Regions from separate parts of the Paenibacillus sp. JT22N1 genome, predicted to be linked through region 2. Evidence: riboswitches for the same ligand, from Rfam matches in the RefSeq annotation. Region 2 holds a riboswitch; the other holds the start of a gene.
What was found. Region 2 has a riboswitch for cobalamin ahead of AC58UU_RS15780 ((2Fe-2S) ferredoxin domain-containing protein). Riboswitches for the same ligand answer to the same signal wherever they lie in the genome.
Positions count from the first base shown of each region.

Region 1: it holds a riboswitch for cobalamin, as region 2 does, so the genes downstream of both, AC58UU_RS09930 (ABC transporter substrate-binding protein) here and AC58UU_RS15780 ((2Fe-2S) ferredoxin domain-containing protein) in region 2, are expected to answer to the same signal.

Region 1 is NZ_JCAUAW010000004.1:170,505-176,611, reverse strand. Features, by position in the region: gene cobT (nicotinate-nucleotide--dimethylbenzimidazole phosphoribosyltransferase) at 1-1,058, opposite strand, end outside; gene AC58UU_RS09940 (ABC transporter ATP-binding protein) at 1,082-1,858, opposite strand; gene AC58UU_RS09935 (FecCD family ABC transporter permease) at 1,864-2,901, opposite strand; gene AC58UU_RS09930 (ABC transporter substrate-binding protein) at 2,903-3,916, opposite strand; cobalamin riboswitch at 4,069-4,221, opposite strand; gene AC58UU_RS09925 (hypothetical protein) at 4,254-4,781, opposite strand; gene AC58UU_RS09920 (aspartyl-phosphate phosphatase Spo0E family protein) at 4,843-5,109, opposite strand; gene AC58UU_RS09915 (aminotransferase class I/II-fold pyridoxal phosphate-dependent enzyme) at 5,178-6,107, opposite strand, start outside.
Region 2 is NZ_JCAUAW010000007.1:171,194-177,300, reverse strand. Features, by position in the region: gene rph (ribonuclease PH) at 1-429, shown strand, start outside; gene AC58UU_RS15805 (XTP/dITP diphosphatase) at 413-1,060, shown strand; gene asnB (asparagine synthase (glutamine-hydrolyzing)) at 1,115-2,959, opposite strand; gene AC58UU_RS15795 (hypothetical protein) at 3,138-3,494, shown strand; gene AC58UU_RS15790 (DUF4023 family protein) at 3,541-3,654, shown strand; gene AC58UU_RS15785 (hypothetical protein) at 3,826-3,963, shown strand; cobalamin riboswitch at 4,097-4,299, shown strand; gene AC58UU_RS15780 ((2Fe-2S) ferredoxin domain-containing protein) at 4,332-4,700, shown strand; gene AC58UU_RS15775 (energy-coupling factor ABC transporter ATP-binding protein) at 5,485-6,107, opposite strand, start outside.

The sequences.
Region 1 (6,107 bases), on a different contig from region 2:
CCTGCGCTTTCGAATGTCGCCATTTCCTTCATGATCTTGCCTGCGGCATCGATCAAGTTAAAAGCAAGCACCGCGCCCGTTCCTTCGCCCAGGCGCATATCCATCTGCAGCATCGCTGCGAGGCCAACCGCTTCGAGCAGCTTCGCATGCCCCTGCTCCTGCGATAAGTGCGAAGCGAGCATGTAGGACGCGCTTAGCGGTGCTAATCGGCTCGCCACAAGTGCAGCTGCCGACGAGATGAAGCCGTCGACGACCACCGGACAGCGATTCTTCGCTGCGCCGAGAATCACGCCAACAAGTCCAGCGATCTCCAATCCGCCGACCTTCATTAACACATCGAGCGCATACTCAGCGCTTGATCTATTCACCTCATCCACACAAAGCCCATTCACATCCAGCGCCTTATTCACAACAGACACTTTATGCAACCATTTGCCATCATCAATGCCCGTTCCGCGGCCAACTGCTATGCTGGCATCCAAGCCCGTCAAAGCGCATAGAATCGCAGCGCTTGCCGTTGTATTGCCAATCCCCATATCTCCCATAGCAAAGAGTCGATAGCCCTTTCCCACCAATTCATCTACAACTTCTACACCAGCTTGTATTGCCTGCACAGTCTCATCCAACGTTAGTGCCGCTTCACGCGCCATATTACGTGTCCCTTTTCTTACTTTACGAGAAACGAGATTAGGATGCTCCAGGTCAGCATTAACCCCCATATCGACACAGACAACTTCAGCGCCGGCATGTCTGGCAAGAACGTTGACTGCAGCCCCGCCATAAAGGAAATTAAGCACCATTTGAGGCGTTACTTCCGCCGGAAATGCACTAATTCCTTCTTCACATACGCCGTGATCCCCGGCCATTACGATAACCGCTTTTTTCTCAAAAATCGGCATCACTTCGCCCGTAATTCCAGCAACCTGACGCGCAATATCTTCCAGTTTCCCGAGGCTTCCCTGTGGTTTCGTCAACTGATTTAAATGCTCATTTGCTTGGTTCACTACCTCTTGATAAATAGGCTTAATGCTATCTATAATCTCTTGCAACTTATTCATGATTGTGTCCTCCGATAGCTCAACTATTTTCCTGGCTGTAATAAAATTTGCGGCGCATCGTTAACGGGGTGCTGCAGGACAATCGGTTCTGTTCCATACACTTCGCTGATTAATCCGCTGGTAATGATTTCATCAGGTGTTCCTATCGCTGCAAGCTCGCCATTATGTATAACCATTAAACGCGTGCAGTACTGCGCAGCCAAATTCAAGTCATGCAGGACAGCTACAACCGTCAACTCGGATTCTAGCTGCCATTCCTTGATGTAGTCCATCATCTGTACTTGATATCCGATATCCAAGAACGTTGTTGGTTCATCCAGCATAAGCAGCCGCGGCTGCTGCGCCATCACTTTAGCAAGAGCGACACGCTGCCTTTCACCGCCGCTGAGGCGCTCGATTGTTCGATCAATCAGCGGTTCCAAGTGCAGCTTCCGGACAATCCCATCAATTAAACCTTCCGCATCAGCCGGCTCCTCACCAAGCCAATTCTGAAAAGGATATCGGCCCATTTCCACCACTTCACGGACCGTAAAGCCTACTGGAGGCAGCGCATCCTGCTGGAGGACAGCAAGCCATCTAGCCAGCTCTTTTCGTGAATAGGAGGATACTAATCGGCCACCCAGGTCAACACTTCCGTTTTTAACAGGATCAATCCCTGATATTAGACGGAGTAACGTCGACTTACCGCTGCCGTTTGGCCCAATAATGCCAAAAAATTCACCCTGCTTGATCTCAAAGCTGATGTTCTCCAGCACTTGCTGTTCCTTAAAGCTTTGGGAAAGGTGCTCCACTTTAATCATCTTGATCAACCTCTTAACGTTTTCTTATCCTTGTGGAGCAAATAAGCAAAAAATGGCGCACCCAGAAATGCCGTGATAACCCCAAGTGGAATTTCGGTTGGACTCAGCAGGGTACGGGCAAGTGTATCTGCCCAGAGGACATAAACGCCGCCACCAATTGCGGACAATGGAATAATCAACCGATAATCCGGACCTACCAATAATCGCACTAAATGTGGCACGATGAGCCCTACAAAACCGATTACACCGGCAACCGAGACCGCAGCGGCAGTTAGGAATGTAGCCACAATTAGCACAATCAGCTTTGTACGTTCTACACTCACACCGAGATGTGACGCCTGCCGCTCACCCAGAGCCAGTAAATTTAACGACCTTGCATAGCTAAGCAGCACGACAAAACCGATAATTAAATAGGGTGAAATGATATAGGTATACGACCAACCTCGCATTGCCAAGCTGCCCATTAGCCAGAAAATGATTTCATTAATGACTTGATTGGAAATAGACACCATAAAGGATACAATAGCCCCTAGAAATGCCTGCATGACCACGCCTGATAAAATAAGCGTCTCCATCTTCAGCTTCCCTTCGATCTGGGCCAGCTTTAGAACTAGAAATAAAGAAATAAGTCCCGTTACGAAGGCAACAATAGGGATCGACCATTGCCCAAACCACGCCACTTGCAGTCCAAAATAGATTAAAAATGCGGCTCCTACAGAAGCCCCCGAGGATACACCGAGTGCATAAGGATCCGCAAGCGGATTGCGCAGCACACCTTGAAAAGCTGCCCCTGCAATAGAGAGTGAGGCCCCTACAAGAATTCCCAGTAATACACGAGGAAATCGTACTTTATTAATGATTTGTTCCGACGACTGCGGCCAGGTGGCATCGATGTGATCTCCCAGCCAAGGGATATGCTTGGCGAGAATACTGGCAATTTGCAGAACGGGGAGATTAGCAGTGCCAAGCGATAAGCTCGCCACAATAGAAAGAAGAAGGAGTATAACCCCTACTCCTCCCCATAGCATTAATTTTCTTTTCATTTTATTTCACCAGTTCGGGATAAATGCCTTTCGCCATTTCAAGCAATCCATCGGTCAGTCTTGGACCAGGACGGCTGAGCATGTTCTGGTCGAGGCCAATCACCTGCTTGTTCTTCACGGCATCAATGGCATCCCAACCGCTTCGCGTACGTATAATTTCATCAAGTGGTTTCTTGCTCTTACTATCGACAACCCCATTGGCGAACAGAATTACACCTGGGTTTTGTTGAATGATTTTCTCTTCACTGATTTGATACCAGCCTTTTCCGTCTCCTGCGACGTTAATCCCGCCAGAAAGCTTGATCAATTCATCCATGTATTCGCCACTGCCCACTGTCCATCCTGGGGCAAATTCAATGTATACCTTTTTCTTGTTCTCTTGCTTGACGTCTTTCACTGCATTAACAACCTTTTGACGGTCCGCTTTCATCTTAGCAACCACTTTTTCCGCTTGCTCCTGATGATCTGTAATCAATCCGTAAGTTTGAATGTTAGCAATGGCATCATCCAAGGTTTTCGGCTCCACTTTAAACACGTTAATATTCAAAGTACGCAGCTTTTCTACCGTATCGGGTTTCATCGAAACCCCAGTGAATACAACATTCGCGTTAGCTGCGATCACCGCTTCTTGGTTAGGTTTCGTTATGCTGCCAAGTTTCGGTTTTGTTTTAGCCGCTTCTGGATAATCATCAAAATCAGATACACCAACTATATTAGCCTCCAGCCCAATTGCAAAAAGGGCTTCAGTCTCTGCCGGGGAGACGGATGCAATACGCTCAGGCGCTTTATCAAAAGTAAACTCCTTGCCCGTAGCATCCTTTATTTTCAAAGGGTAGACCGTCTTTTTGGCTGCTGTTGATGGTGTCGTCGTTGCAGCAGGAGCTTTCGTCCCTTCCCCGCCAAGCTTAGACGGATTAGAAATTTCCGTTTCCTTTTTACCGCAAGCTGCGAGACTAATTGCTGTTACTAGCGCTACTGTAAGAATAAATGCTTTTTTTACTGAATTCCTTTTCATCTAGCAAACCCTCTCTCTGAACAATTTATTTCGATTGACCCTAACAAAAAAGCCCCTTTGTTCTCGAAGGAACAAAGGGGACGATAAATCGCGGCGCTCAGCAACCCGCAGGTTGCTTCCTGATTTAACGCGATCCTTTTCCTCGAAGGATGTCGTAAACGGCACCATGGGCAGGTATCCTGACTCTCCCGGCAACTCATGCCTGGATTACAGTGGCGGGACCGTGCCGGACTTTAACCGGCTTCCCTTTTAAGTGGCAATCTCTTCTTAATGAGCTTACCAGCACCTATGGCTGCATATTTTACTATCAATCTATTTGTCGATTATAGACTTCTTGTTACTTTTGTGCAATTACTTTGAGCACTTGTTTCGACTCATTCAACTTTGGAGCATTTTGAGGAATAAAAGCCACCAAGCCTTTTCCTTCAAAACCTTGTTCTTTCATCCATTTGTTTCCTGCAAGAGGAATACCATATAGATGCTTTTCAGCAGGCTTGCCTTCTTCGGTTATTTGAATAACACCATCCGGATAATCTTCCGGTTTGATCGTATCATCCAAAGAAACGAAACCCGCTTGATTACTAAGTGATTTGAATTGATCTTCCGCAAGAATGAAGATGCCATTGCCTCCTGCAGCCAGTTCTACAATCATTTTTTCCAACGAAAAAATAGGGGATGTATTGACTTTGACTGTAGGAACCTCGCCCACCTTGGACTTCAAGGAAATCTCCAGCTTGTCCCCTGCTTCACTTGGAAAACCATTAGAGCCCATCATAAATATAGATACATCCGGCTTCGGTCCGCCGCAACCCGTAAGGAACACCATAAGTCCCATCATCATAACCAACAGCCATTTCACTTTCATGTTGTAAGCGTACCTCCGTTTGTTATCTGAATCCATCGATAATCGCGAGAAAAGTCGGTTTTCACCGACTTTTTTTCCCATTATGCATATATTCATTTATTTTTCGGTCTAGGATTGTGCTCAATTCAACGACGGAATCAGATGTCATTTCTTCCCCATCAAAAACCATCTTTTCTAACCTGCGTCGCAGAGAATGAATCTCTTCTTCTAATAAGGTAAGGGAGTTTTGCTTCTTCGCACGCTTGGTCAACCAACGTTGTCCGAAATCCTGTTCACGAATTTGAAAATGTTTTTGATAGGTTGATAGTTGATATTCCATAAAAGCCATGCTCATCCCTCCTTACTACAAGAATACCAGTTTTCATCAATAATGAACATATTTATTTACGTTATTCATTACAATTTTCTCATAAAATTTCCAATTCTCTCTAAAGCTTCATTTAGTTGAGAAACACTATAAGCATATGAACAACGTAAGAAACCTTCTCCACCTAAACCAAACACATCTCCAGGCACGGCAGCAACCTTTGACTCAAATAATAGCCGTTGTGCAAACTCTTCTGAAGTTAATCCTGTAGCGACAATACTTGGAAATGCATAGAAAGCGCCTTGCGGCTCATGGCATTCGAGACCAATATCTCGGAACCCTTTTACAATGAGACGTCTGCGCTGGTTATAGGACTCGATCATCCGATCTTTTTCTTCCATCCCATTCGTCAACGCCTCGTGAGCAGCAACTTGACCCATGACCGGTGCGCACATCACCGTATATTGATGAATTTTGGTCATCGCCGAAATCAGCTCCTGGTGACCGCAGGCATAACCCATCCGCCAGCCTGTCATGGCAAAAGCTTTGGAGAAACCGCTAACCAAGATTGTCCGATCTTTCATACCAGGAATAGCCGCGAAGCTCACGTGCTTCTGACCATAAGTCAGCTCCGCATATATTTCATCGGAAATGACAATAAGATCCTTCTCTTCAATGACTTTGGCAATCGGAAGCCAATCCTCATAGGTCATAATACCGCCTGTTGGATTGCTAGGATAGCAGAGAATCAATATCTTGGAGCGTGGCGTAATCGCGTCGCGAAGTGCTTTCTCAGTCAGCTTGAACTGATCCTTCGCGAATGTTTCTATCCCAACAGCTACACCGCCGCTTATGCTCGTAATTGGGGAATAAGAAATATAACAAGGTTCAGGGATAAGAATCTCATCGCCGGGCGTTATCAAAGCTCGGAGTGCTAAGTCAATCGCTTCACTGCCGCCTACCGTAACAAGAACTTCATTCGATGGCTCATATTTCACTTTAAACGACGTATGAAGGTA
Region 2 (6,107 bases):
TCTATTACACTGGATTGCGATGTTATTCAAGCTGATGGCGGAACTCGTACTACGTCAATTACAGGTGCTTTTGTTGCTATGGCATTTGCCATCGATAAGCTGGCGACAGACAAAAAATTAGCCAAATTCCCGATTAACGACTTTCTGGCTTCTGTGAGCGTTGGTGTTATCGGCCAAACACCGCGGCTGGATCTGAATTATGAAGAAGATTCACATGCTAAAGTAGATATGAACGTCGTGATGACGGGGCAGGGTCAATTCGTAGAAATCCAAGGAACAGGCGAGGATGCACCTTTTTCCCGTAATGAACTGGATGAACTGCTCGCTCTTGCTGAAACAGGCATCCATACGATGATTGAAGAGCAATCTAAAGTATTAGGCCCGATCGCTGATCGCATTCGAGGTGTACATCATGCTGCTACAAAGTAATTTCGTCGTCATTGCAACACGTAACGAGGGTAAAGTCAAAGAGTTTGCGAAGCTTTTTGGAGCAAAAGGCTACAAAGTTCGCTGCTTAACGGACTATACGGATCTTCCAGAAATCGTGGAGAGCGGAACGACGTTTGCAGAAAATGCACGGATTAAAGCGCAGATTATTTCGGCACATCTCCATGTGCCGGTTCTTGCCGATGATTCAGGTTTGTGTGTAGCGGCTTTGAACGGTGAACCGGGTGTTTATTCAGCCAGGTACGCTGGAGAGAATGCTACGGATGAAGACAATAATGCTAAGCTGCTGCAAGAATTAAGTGAGGTAGGTTCTGTAGAAGGATTGCCTGCTAGTGCAGAACACCCAAAGCTTCTAAGCGAAGCTTCCTATGTTTGTGCGCTTACACTCATCGACCCTGTAGCTAATGAAGTGATTGAAGCTGAGGACTCCTGCCGTGGTTACATTATCGGGGAAGAACGTGGCGATAGCGGCTTCGGCTATGATCCGTTGTTTTATATCCCATCTCTTGGGAGAACGATGGCTGAATTAACAATGGAAGAGAAGAATGAGATAAGCCATCGAGCCAAAGCTTTACGCATGTTTTTGGATAGACTTCCTGATCAGAACGACTAATATCATGAAGAAAACCTGCTTTCCACTTCATCGGTGGGAAGCAGGTTTATTCATTTATCGAATGGAAATTTTATAGGAACGTAACCAAGTATCCACTTGTGCCAAATAGGCGAATAGTTGAGGACCTGTCATTAACTGACCAAACCATGGGAGATCGAAATCATTCGTCTCTGAGCTGGCAAGTGCACGGATTTTCTTAACATCAATGAAGGGAAGCAAGGGTGAGCTGGGATCATCCAGAATCTCCAGCACCCATTTTCTCATAGCGGCTAAATAATTAGGGTTGTGTGTCTTTGGATAAGGACTCTTCTTGCGAGTTAGCACATCGTCAGGTAGAACGCCTCTGAGTGCTTTGCGCAAAATACCTTTCTCCCGATCACCCGATGTTTTGATTTCCCAGGGAATATTCCAAACATACTCGACAAGACGGTGATCGCAGAAAGGGACGCGGACTTCAAGGCCGACCGCCATACTCATCCGATCCTTACGATCCAAAAGTGTTGGCATGAACCGGGTAATGTTTAAGTAAGACATTTCTCGCATACGGTTTTGCTGCTGTGTTTCTCCAGCTAACCGCGGCACTTCGTTCAATGCTTGCTGATACCGATTGCTCACATATTCGACTGGTTTGATCCAATCCACAAGATCGGGAGCCAGCAGGTCGACTCGATTGTTCAGTTTTAAGGACCATGGGAACGTCCCCGCAGCCAAAGCTTCTTCGTTGTGGAACCAAGGATATCCACCGAATATTTCGTCAGCAGCCTCGCCGGAAATGGCAACCGTTGCTTCTTTTTTGATCTCACGGCAAAATAAATAAAGAGACCCATCGACATCAGCCATCCCTGGTGTATCGCGGGCAAATACCGCTGTTTTCAGTGATTCCACGAGTTCAGGTGTGTCGAATTCAATATAATGATGCTCTGTCCCCAGATGCTCTGTCATTCGTTTGATCCAAGGTGCATCTGAATTTGGTTGAAATACATTTGCTTTAAAATGCTTGTCATTATCTTTGTAATCAACAGAAAAGGTATGCAAAACGCCTTGCCCGCTCTCCTTGTAATGAGCAGAAGCAAGTGCAGTAAGCGCACTAGAATCGAGTCCACCCGATAGTAGAGTACAGATGGGTACATCAGAAACAAGTTGGCGCTGGGAGGTGTCTCTAAGAAGTTGCCCAACTTGTAATGCCGTAGCGTCGATGTCGTCTGGGTGCTGGTGGCTTTCGAGCTTCCAATAGGTACGAATGGATAAGCCATTGCGGTCAAATACAGCGCATTGTCCTGGTTTGAGCTCAGACATGTTGCGATAAATCCCATGACCAGGTGTGCGAGCTGGACCTACTGCGAAGATCTCGGCCAAGCCTTCCGCACCAACTTCTGCTTCGAAGTCGGGGTGAGCGAGAATGGCTTTCGGCTCAGAGCCGAATAGAAGCACACTATTTTGATGAGAATAAAAAAGCGGCTTTACGCCAAGCCGATCTCTGACCAAATAAAGGGATTGTTCCTGATCATTCCAGGCCGCGAAAGCGAAAATGCCATTAAGTCGATCTACACAAGCTCTCCCCCACTCGATAAAGGCAACAAGCAGCACCTCTGTATCACAGGTCGTGCGGAAATGATGTCCACGAAGTTCGAGCTCCTTTTTGAGTTCAGGGGCGTTATAGAGTTCGCCATTATATACGATCGTATACGTGTAGTCTCCTTGTTTCCGTACCATGGGCTGAGCGCCGTTTTCTGGATCCATTACACTAAGACGCCGATGGCCGAGGGCACAATGCTGTGAAATCCATGTACCAGAAGCATCAGGTCCACGCAAATGGAGCGTTTCCGTCATATTTTCTAGAATGGACGGGTACCCGGTCAAGTCTTTCCGCCAATCTATCCAACCCGTTATTCCGCACATAGACGTTCCTTCCTTTCCTTATAAAGAGAGCATGATGATAAAAGGTATGCAAACTCAAGGTAGATAATGTCTGTCCAGAACTGGATGGGCGCAGTCATCCGGACGGATTTTGTGTTTTGTTGACAGGCCTGATACAATAAACCCAATTCTTACTTACTAAATGACAAAGGTGATGACAATGAAAAAGAAACACTCTAAAGCACAAATTGATTATCTGGCCTCAAGAGAGCATTTTCTGCAAATCAGTAACCAAGCGGATAAACGTATTGCAGAATTAAAAGAAGAAGGTAAAGAAGTAGGGCAAGCAGAAATGGAAGAAATTATTGAGCGTGTCGGCCTACATCGTGCTTACAATGAACTTACCCAAGCGGAGAATGTCTTGATTAACTGGACACAAACGGCTATCAAAACCGAACCGGAATTTATTCAAAACCGCACTAATTTTGAAGAATTGTACGAAAAAGTCAAAACAGATGCAGAAGCAAGAGGCGCGATTCTTAATCTTGCCATGCGTTTAAATTTAGACCTTGTGTGACATTCTAAAGAGGTAGTGCCATTCTTTCTTCAGGAGGCGAATGCTCATGGATAGTCATTTCATTAGCAAGCTGCACGACAAGCAGAGGAAAGCCGCGAAGAATCTCAGGACCCAAGGTGACGGTCAGCCAGGCAGTAATTTGCCGCACAAGAAGCACTAAAGTCTAATGGCACCATCAAGAGCCTGTAGGGAGGTTTCCTTACAGGCTTTTGCTTTTGTGTTCCCTTTGCCTTCGTCCTTTATGGGTATTTTATACAGCATATTTGGTGCGGCATCTCTCCATACTAATCAAGTGATCATTACTTCAACTCACAGGAGGATCAATCTCATCATGAGCAAAAAGAAAAGTAAAAGTATGGATCAGAGGATACAGAGCACAATCGATCATTCGAAGCAATCTTCTCGCATACAGTCGAATCTAGATTCAACAGAACCTGGACATCACCAACCGAATCGTCCTTCCGTTTAAATGTGTGATTTGAAATCGTAAATACAGCTTCGATGAAGTCCCTACCATTTGGTTGGGGCTTTTTCCTTGTATGTAAATAGACTATGAGGTAAGATGATGGTTGAGTTTAAATGATTTGAATAAACTCGGTCATAATTTCATATTCGAAATAGGTGCTTGCACCTCGCTATCCAAGCGCAGGGTAAGCTTAAAAGGGAAGATCGGTTCAAAGCCGACGCGGTCCCGCCACTGTAACAGAGGAGTCAACGTCTCTATGCCACTGATCGACCGATTGGGAAGGCTGACGTTTGATGAAGATCCTGAAGCCAGGAGACCTGCCTATTTCAGCAGCACAGTTATATACCTACGGGAGATAGGGAGGTGTTCTTATGAGTACGTGGGATCTATCAACAGTCCAACATCATGTACTTATCTGTAACGGAGGATCTTGTCTGAAAAATTCAGGAGATGAAACAACGCTAGCCATCCGAGATGAAATTTCGAAGCACGGAGCCGAGCATCTAATACATACAACTCGGACTAGATGTAATGGGCGCTGTCAGGATGCAGGTGTTGTTACGGTGTATCCGCAAGGGATTTGGTACAAGGAAATGACACCAGAGACTGGGAGAAGGCTTGTTAGAGAGCATTTATTAGAGGGGAAACCACTCCAAGAACATATGATTTATAGCTTTGAGGAACGCTTTGTGCCAACCGGAAAAGGAAATAAGGGCATTAGTCGCATACAAAGTAAATAATCAGATAATGAAAGTTTGAAAAGGTAGATATCCCAAATGGTTTATAAACCTTTTGGGATATCTACCTTAAAGCACGTATCCATAAGGACTTCCGCCAATAGGGGGAGGTCCTCTTTGGTCAGAATTTATATGTTTTAGGTAAGGGGTGAGCAAAGCTTACCCCTTATTTATTCGTGCCCTCCAGATTAAGCACGTTTTCAGAGCTTATTTGGCACGGACGCGCAGGATGGTCTGCTGAGAAGTCGATATTCAGCATCTCAGACTCTGTCGACTCGGCGAGCTCTCACTGAAAGCGCGGTTATCGCGCTTATTGGTTCGGGTGCTCCTGAATAAGCGCGTTTTCCGCGCTTATTCAGCGCGGGCGCGCAGGATGGTCTGCTGAGAAGTCGATTTTCAGCTTCTCAGACTCTGTCGGCTCGCAGAGCTCTCGCTGAAAGCGCGGTTTTCGCGCTTATTGGTTCGGGTGCTCCTGAATAAGCGCGTTTTCAGAGCTTATTTGGCACGGACGTGCAGGATGGTCTGCTGAGAAGTCGATATTCAGCTTCTCAGACTCTGTCGACCTTGGCGAGCTCTCACTGAAAGCGCGGTTTTCGCGCTTATTTGTCATACATGTTCATAATGGAACGACAAGCCACTAAGGTGGATGAAAAGAGCTAAACATTGAATTAGCGGAACGAGAGGGCTACCATTAATAGATGCATGCATACATGAAGAAGCTGTCCCTCTAACTATTTATCACTGTTGGGACAGCCACTTTTAACTTATATAGAGTCGTTGATGATAATTATAAATAGACTTTTTGTAATAATGCTGTAAAGTCCTTCACATTCCTTGGTGCCGAGACTCCCCGACGACTAGCTTCAGGCAATGCTTCCCACAAATCTAGCAGCATGGGCCTATCAAGACCAAGCATATTGATAGCCTTGCTATCATTGAATATTTCATCTGGCGTGCCTTCCATGACGCATTGTCCTTGATCCATCACTAGAATCCAATCAGCCCATGAGTAAGCTAGGTTCATATCATGGGTGGCCATGACTAACGTGATTCCGCGGCTATGTATACGGTCAAGTTCCTCGACAAGCTGTTGTTCCGAGATGCGATCCAGATAGGCCGTTGGTTCATCCAGAAGCAGCAGCTTTGGTTCAAGCACAAGCACACCGGCTAGGGCTACTCGTTTCTTTTGACCAAGGCTCAAGTGGTGAATGGGTGTATGTGCTAAATGTTCGAGTCCCATCGTACGTAATATCGCTTCTGCTCGGCGAGTAATCTCAGGCTCAGGAGTAGCAGCATTTCGCAAACCGTAGGTGACATCCTCATAAGGAGTATTCAGTATGAGCTGCTGTTCTGGATCTTGAAAGACAAGTCCAACGTCTTGACGTAACTGTTTAAGTTCTTTGCGGGTGT